DNA from 2 places in the Eubacterium sp. AM05-23 genome. Region 2 is predicted to be linked to the other one. Evidence: riboswitches for the same ligand, from Rfam matches in the RefSeq annotation. Region 2 holds a riboswitch; the other holds the start of a gene.
What was found. A riboswitch is a leader RNA that binds a small molecule or an ion and turns the genes downstream of it on or off. The one in region 2 is predicted to bind cobalamin.
Positions count from the first base shown of each region.

Region 1: another riboswitch for cobalamin. It lies ahead of DW091_RS19335 (hypothetical protein); the one in region 2 lies ahead of DW091_RS07065 (ABC transporter substrate-binding protein).

Region 1 covers NZ_QUDF01000021.1:30,097-33,514, forward strand. The annotation lists gene DW091_RS19330 (Ig-like domain-containing protein) at 1-1,561, shown strand, start outside; adenosylcobalamin (AdoCbl) riboswitch at 1,660-1,804, shown strand; gene DW091_RS19335 (hypothetical protein) at 1,885-2,253, shown strand; gene DW091_RS19340 (AraC family transcriptional regulator) at 2,338-3,150, shown strand.
Region 2 covers NZ_QUDF01000004.1:242,431-245,848, forward strand. The annotation lists gene DW091_RS07060 (class I SAM-dependent methyltransferase) at 66-722, shown strand; cobalamin riboswitch at 774-949, shown strand; gene DW091_RS07065 (ABC transporter substrate-binding protein) at 1,123-2,193, shown strand; gene DW091_RS07070 (iron ABC transporter permease) at 2,196-3,251, shown strand; gene DW091_RS07075 (ABC transporter ATP-binding protein) at 3,251-3,418, shown strand, end outside.

The DNA.
Region 1 (3,418 bases), on a different contig from region 2:
ACGCGCCATTGGTGCAGAAAACTTTGTAGGGCAGGATACCTATCTGGAAGCCATCAAAGGTGCAGACGCAGGAAGCGATAAAATTAAGATTCCAGCCTATATTGTTCAAAAGCTGAACGGCGCAGATACGAATGCGGCCAAATCGTTTGGCAACGAATATGAAGACAATGCCCTCGGCCAGTTCTCATACAGCCAGGAAAGCGGCTGGATGTACTACGTCAATAATGTTGAGATGCCTTACGGGATTGCCGCCTATCAGCCTGAAAATGGCGATACCATGCGTCTGATGTTTACTTACTGTGGTTATGGAAAAGATTTAAGCGGCAAGGACTACGGAAGCTCCGAGCCTCTGGTCTCCATCGCCAATAAGGATGCGCTCATCGCAGCGGCAGCGGCGCTGAATACGCCACAGACCACCGCTTTAAATGAAAACACCGTAGACAGCGAAGCACTTAAACTGGCCTATGACCGTGCGCTCAGAGCCATTGAAGACATGACACTCAGCCAGGAAGCGACCGATAAAGTCGTTGAAAATATCGAAGCGACCCAAAAGGGTGATACCAGTTGGGTTGATACAGTTAAAGCCGTAGAAAAATTCGAACAGGAGGCCGAAGATCGGTTTGCGGATTATGAAGCCGTTCGTCTTCAGGACAGGGACGCGCTCAACGCACTTCTTGAAAAATATCAAAAAATGCCAGAGGAACAACGGGCATCTGTCCTCAGCCTTTCTCATTTAGAAGCCGCTAAAATTGAGATAGAAGCCCTTGAAAATGCTGAAAAAGATCTGAATACAAAAATCCAGGAAACTAAGAAAGTGTTGTCAGAAAATTACACTCAAGACAGCAGAGAGGCTGTAAATACCATCTTAGGCAGGGCAGAAGCTCTGGATACTCAGACAGCTGACGTAGACACGATGCAGAAAATGTCAAAAGAACTGTCCGATAGCATCAAGACACTGGTTCCCGCAGCCGATAAAACAGGCCTGGCAGAAAGCCTGGAAAAAGCAGAAGCGCTGACAGGCACCTATACAGAAGAAACCTGGCAGCCATTTGTTAAAGCACGGGAAGCCGCCAGAAGACTGATGGACAATCAGAACATCAAAGCGGAAGAACAAAACCTTGTGGAAACAGCTAAGGCAGAGCTTGACCGCACTATGAAAGCTCTTGTAGCCGCAGGTGATAAAACTGAACTGAAAAATATGATTGCAGAGGCAGAAAAAGTTAACACCGATCAATATACCAAAGCCAGCGTCGAAGCTTTCAACAAAGCATTGAAGGCCGCAAAGGCAGTGTACAGCGATCCCAACGCAACCGAAGCGCAGATCCATGAAGTTATGACCGCTTTGAAAAATGCGCAATTGGCGTTAGCAGTAAAAAGCCAGGGTGAGGATCCCCAAAAAGCAGATGGCGAGCAGGCCAAAAATAATGTGGAAGCCACAGGTAAGAACGTTGCGACAGGCATTGTAGAAGATACTGCAAACAGTGTGCTTATCTGTGTGGCTATGTTGGCTCTTATTGGTCTGGGCGGCATTGCGATAAGCCGAAAACATAAAGAACAATAAGCAAAAATACGATTTAAAACAGGTACTGTGAAAAGCAGTATCTGTTTTTTCTTAAGTTAAGGCTTGCGTTAATAAAATAAGCGTGTTAAAATAAAATTAAGTAAAGTTAAAAGCTTGTTCGAGGGAAATCAGGTGAGAATCCTGAATAGTCGCGCTACCGTGTGTCATTTTCAGTGACGAGTCGGGTTCTGAGAACAAGATAAGAAAGCGAACGTTCTACAGCGAGTTAGAGTTTCTGTTTTGCACTGGTCAAGTGTAAACAGGAGCTTTTTTTATTTTTATGATTGGCGCAGTAAAAATGAGACAAGGAGTAAAGGGGTAAAATGCCAGCAATGAGACGAAGAAATGATGAAGGAATCGTAAGTTCTGTAAATGATAGAACCTTTAGCGGAAGGCTCGAGGACATTAAGAGAGAGATGATCGTTGATGAATATGGAAAAAAGAAGGTTTGCCATACGTTTGTCATAAAATCAGTGTTTTCTACCAAGAGCTATATTTACAGAGGACCAGTGAGCATAAATCTTTTGGATTATTTTGAAATAGGAGAAAAAGTAGTACATCATGCGGGATATGCCGTTCCCAGTAAAAAAAAACGGGACCCAGGAACGCCGAGAATTTGCATCGAATGCTGTGAAATCATTCCAAGCGGAAACAGCAGCTGTCCTTTTTGTGGAAAAGGAATCGTGAGATAAAAAACGCATTATATGAAAAGTCAGCAAGAATGGAAAAGTAAATGTTTCTTAATGATGTTATACTATAGACAAGGATGATGAAATATGAACAGCCAGAAAACAATGGAAGAATGCCGCCGATACATTGAAGCGCATTTAAACGAGCCGTTAACCGCTGAGTATTTATCAGAAAAATTCGGCTATTCATTTTATCATTTTGCACATATGTTCAGAGCCTATTTTGGTGTACCGCCCGGTGTCTATATTCGAATATTGCGTCTGGAGAAAGCAGCTCAAGCGATTGAACAAGGCGAGTCCATCGCGCGGGCAGGGCAGGACGCCGGATTTGAGACACAAGCAGGATTTGCAAAAGCGTTTCAGCGACATTTTGGACTGAGTGCAACCCGTTATCGTAAGTTAAAACAAGGAGGGAACCAGTCTATGCAGCCGCAGATTATGGAAAGCAGGAAAATCAGGCTTATTGGGTATGAGTATGCACCGACAGGGGTTGATGCGCTTAATTATTGTAAGGATGGCGCTTACTGGTCAAATATCGACTTTAGCCAGTATGCGGATTATCATAACCAGTTTGCCCATCGTGGGGAGATTGGAGTTTGGGTAAATCCAAATGAAACAAGCGGGGAGCTGTCCTATTTTTATGGGATTGTTTCAAATAGGAATGAGCCAATGCCCAGAGGATTTAAAGAACTTATTTTACCAGATGCGAAGTATGCAACTTTTTCGATTGAGTCGCCTGAACCTTTTTCAACCACTCAGCTGGCAGCATCCGTACGAAAAATGTGGCAGTTCATTTTCACAGAATGGCTCGAGGAAAGAAAAATAATCTTTGAAGAGAACAAGCTGTGCTTTGAATATTACAGGGGAAAAATTATTCAGGTGTTTATCCCGATAAAATAGGCGCAATATTATAGGCAAACCGTTGAATCGATATAAGTGCATTTAAAGATGTTGAGAGACATTTTGATTTTGTGAACATTTAGCTTGATTTTAGACGTAAGATTCGATATAATAAAGCATATAAAAGATTATTGGATACAATTCATCTGACAGAAAAATAATTGACCCAAAGGCACAAGGAAGAAAATGGCATGACCATTGACAGCTCCACCGCTACTGTGAAAGTCAGGAACTTGCTTTGGGAATTTCGTGTGGAAATGCTTTGAAG
Region 2 (3,418 bases):
TCGGTATGGCGAAATAGATGTGTTCGCATTTTATAGATTAAGCCGATATATGCAAGGAGGAAAAAATGAAATCAAAGGCATGGAACTGGGAGAAAAACCAGTCGGATTACTGGCTCATCCCCTGTGTGGAGAGTCCCTATCTCGCGGAGCGGTGGCAGGCGAAGGGCTTCCTGCGCTTTCTGGACCTGGGCTGTGGCCTGGGGCGGCACGCGGTTTATATGGCGAAAAAGGGCTTTGAGGTCACCGCCGCCGACCTGTCTGCGTACGGCGTCGAGCACACCAGAAAATGGGCCGGGGAGGAGGGGATCCCCCTCACGGCCTGCGTGGCCGATATGCTGGACCTGCCTTTTGAGGACAACACCTTTGACTGCGCCATGGCCTACAATGTCATCTACCATACGGATATTCCGGGCTTTCAGGCCGCCCTGGCGGAAATCCGCCGGGTGTTAAAGCCTGGGGGCGAGCTGTTCCTCACGCTCATCTCCAAAAGCACCTACGGCTACCGGCAGGCAGACAGCCGCCGGCGCGTTGACGCCAACACCCTGCTCTCGGAAAAGAGCGATACGGAGACGGGCGTGCCCCACCTCTATGTGGACCTGGAAGACATCAAACATTTCTTTAAAGCCTGGTGCCTTGAGGACAGCCTGAAAGAATCCTGTGTCTATAACCCAGAGGAGCCGCAGTATTACAGCGCGCACTGGAGCCTTATCGTCCGAAAATAAATCGGTTCGATTGCATATTGACAAGTATAATAGAAGCAGGTATAATGATAAAAATTGAATAGCCTTTGAGGTGCTTAGCAATAAGAGAATAGGGAAACCGGTGCGAATCCGGTGCGAACCCATCACTGTAAACAGGGACAAAGCCTGAAAGCCACTGGAGCGATCCGGGAAGGCAGGCCGCGGACGAGCTGTAAGCCAGGAGACCTGCCTTAAAGAAGAAATGCGTGCAGGGGGATTATGCAGCGGCGTGTTTGAACAAACGAAATCTCGGAAAATGGGACCGATGAGCAGAGTGCTTATCGGTTTTTTTATTTGCCGAAAAGTCAGGGAGCCTGTTTTATGGAAAGATGTTGATATCCGCGAGGATTTGACATAAATTTTATTTTTAATGGAGGGAAAAATGAGAAAGAAAATCATTGCGCTTGTGTGCGCGCTGCTTCTGCTGGTTCCGGTATTTGCCGGCTGCAGCCAGAGCGGGGATTCAGCAAAGGCGGAGAGCATTACCGTCGTGGACGATACGGGCCGTGAGGTAACCATTCCCCAGCCCCTTGAAAAGGTGGTGGTGGCCAACCGCTACAATTCGGAGCTGATCCGAGGGATTGGCGCCATCGACAAGGTGGTGGCTGTGGATAAGAACACCGCTCAGGACCGTGTGTACTGGGGCCAGTTCGACCCGGATAATGTCATCGGCAAGGGCCAGAGCGAGCTGAACTATGAAAAGATCGCCGAGCTGGGCGCTCAGGTGCTCATTACTCCGGACAACGGAACCTGGGAGGAAGACATCAAAAAACTGGAGCCCTTCGGCATTCAGGTGGTGGTGGTATCTGGCTATAACAACGCTGAGCTGCCCAAGGAAATTGAGATTTTAGGCAAGCTGTTCGGCAAGGAAAAGGAAGCCGAAAAGCTCACCAAATTTTACCAGGATAACATGGACATGGTGGCCGAAAAAATTAAGGACGTCAAAGGCACTAAAAAGGTGTACTGGGAATACGGCGACCCGAATACCACCTGTATACCAGGGACCAGCAATGACGGCTGGAACAGCATGCTTTTAAATGCCGGGGCTGTGAATATTTTTGGCGACCCCACCATTACCGGCAAGACCATTGACCCGGAAAAGATTCTGATGGAGGACCCGGACCTCATCATCAAAACCTCCTCTGGCCCGGCGCTCAAGAATACCGGCGTCTACACGCCGCCGACAGCGGAGGACTACAGCACCATCTCCAGCGAAATGCTGAGCCGTGCAGGCTGGTCCGATTTAAAGGCGGTCCAGAATGACAACTTCTATGTGACCACTGGCTTCTGCGCCGGCGGACTGGGCAAAATGATCGGGACGGTTTATACCGCGAAATGGTTATACCCTGAACAGATGAAGGATGTTGACCCTGACGCCATCTTTGACGAATGGATGGAAATTCAGGGGGTCGATCCGGTAGAAGGGCATGTTTTCCAGGTTAAGCACCAATAGCGATGGAAAAGCAGCAGTCATTAAAGGCCTATCATAAAAAAAGAGCGGCGCTGATGCTGGCAGCAGTGATCCTTTTGATCATTGCTGCTTTTTCCAGCTGCTTTGTCGGCGTCGCCAACGTGACTGTAGGGCGGGTATTCGCGACCCTGCTGCCCGGCGGCCATTTTATGGGTGCGACGGCTCTGAACCAGACCGAGCTCACAGTGCTCATGCAGCTGCGCCTGCCGCGCATTACCATGGCGCTGGTTTCCGGTATCGGCCTGGGCATCAGCGGGCTGGTCATGCAGGCCATCACGGGCAATAAGATGGCGAGCCCCTTTACCACCGGGCTCTCGAACGCCGCGGCCTTTGGGGCTTCACTGGCCATTATTTTCGGGTTTATGCCCTTTGGCAGCAATCAGGTAGGCACTGTCGTGATGGCCTTTGTGTTCGCCTTTATCTGTGCCGCCATGGTGTACGGCATCGCCTCGGCCAAGGGCATGGGCAAGACCACGATCATCCTGATCGGCATTGCCCTCAACTATTTCTTTTCAGCCCTGAACGCCAGCATGCAGTATGTGGCCAACGAGCAGCAGCTGTCCGCCATTGTCCACTGGACCTTTGGCAGCCTTTCGGAGATCACCTGGGAGCAGATTATCGTGGTCTCGGTGATTCTGCTTTTGATTTTTCCGTTTATCGTCCGTTTTGCCTGGCATTACAACCTCTTGTCCACCGGGGACGAAAGTGCGGTGGCGCTGGGCGTGAATGTCATGCGGCTGCGGCTGTTTTCGGGCATTGCGGTCACGCTCATCTCATCGGCCATCGTCAGCTTTACAGGGGTGATCGGCTTTGTGGGGCTGGTGGCCCCGCATATCGCCAGGCTTCTAATCGGCGGCGACTACCGCGCGCTCATCCCGCTCACTGCCCTCTCCGGCGCCATTCTGCTTATCGCGGCGGATACCGTGGGCCGGGTGGTGGTTTCGCCGGTGATCATCCCGGTGGGCATTGTGGTCTCCTTTATTGGGGTGCCGGTGTTTATCTACTTAATTGTAAAAGAACAGAAAGAGCGGTTGGTCTGATGAAAATCACAATCAAAAATTTAAGCTTTGGCTATCGAAAAACTCCTATTTTAAAAGGCGTTAACATCGAGGTGGCGCCGGGAAAGCTGTGCGTGCTGCTGGGGGCGAACGGAGCGGGCAAAAGCACACTGATCAAGTGCGTCAACGGGATATTAAAGCCTGAAAAG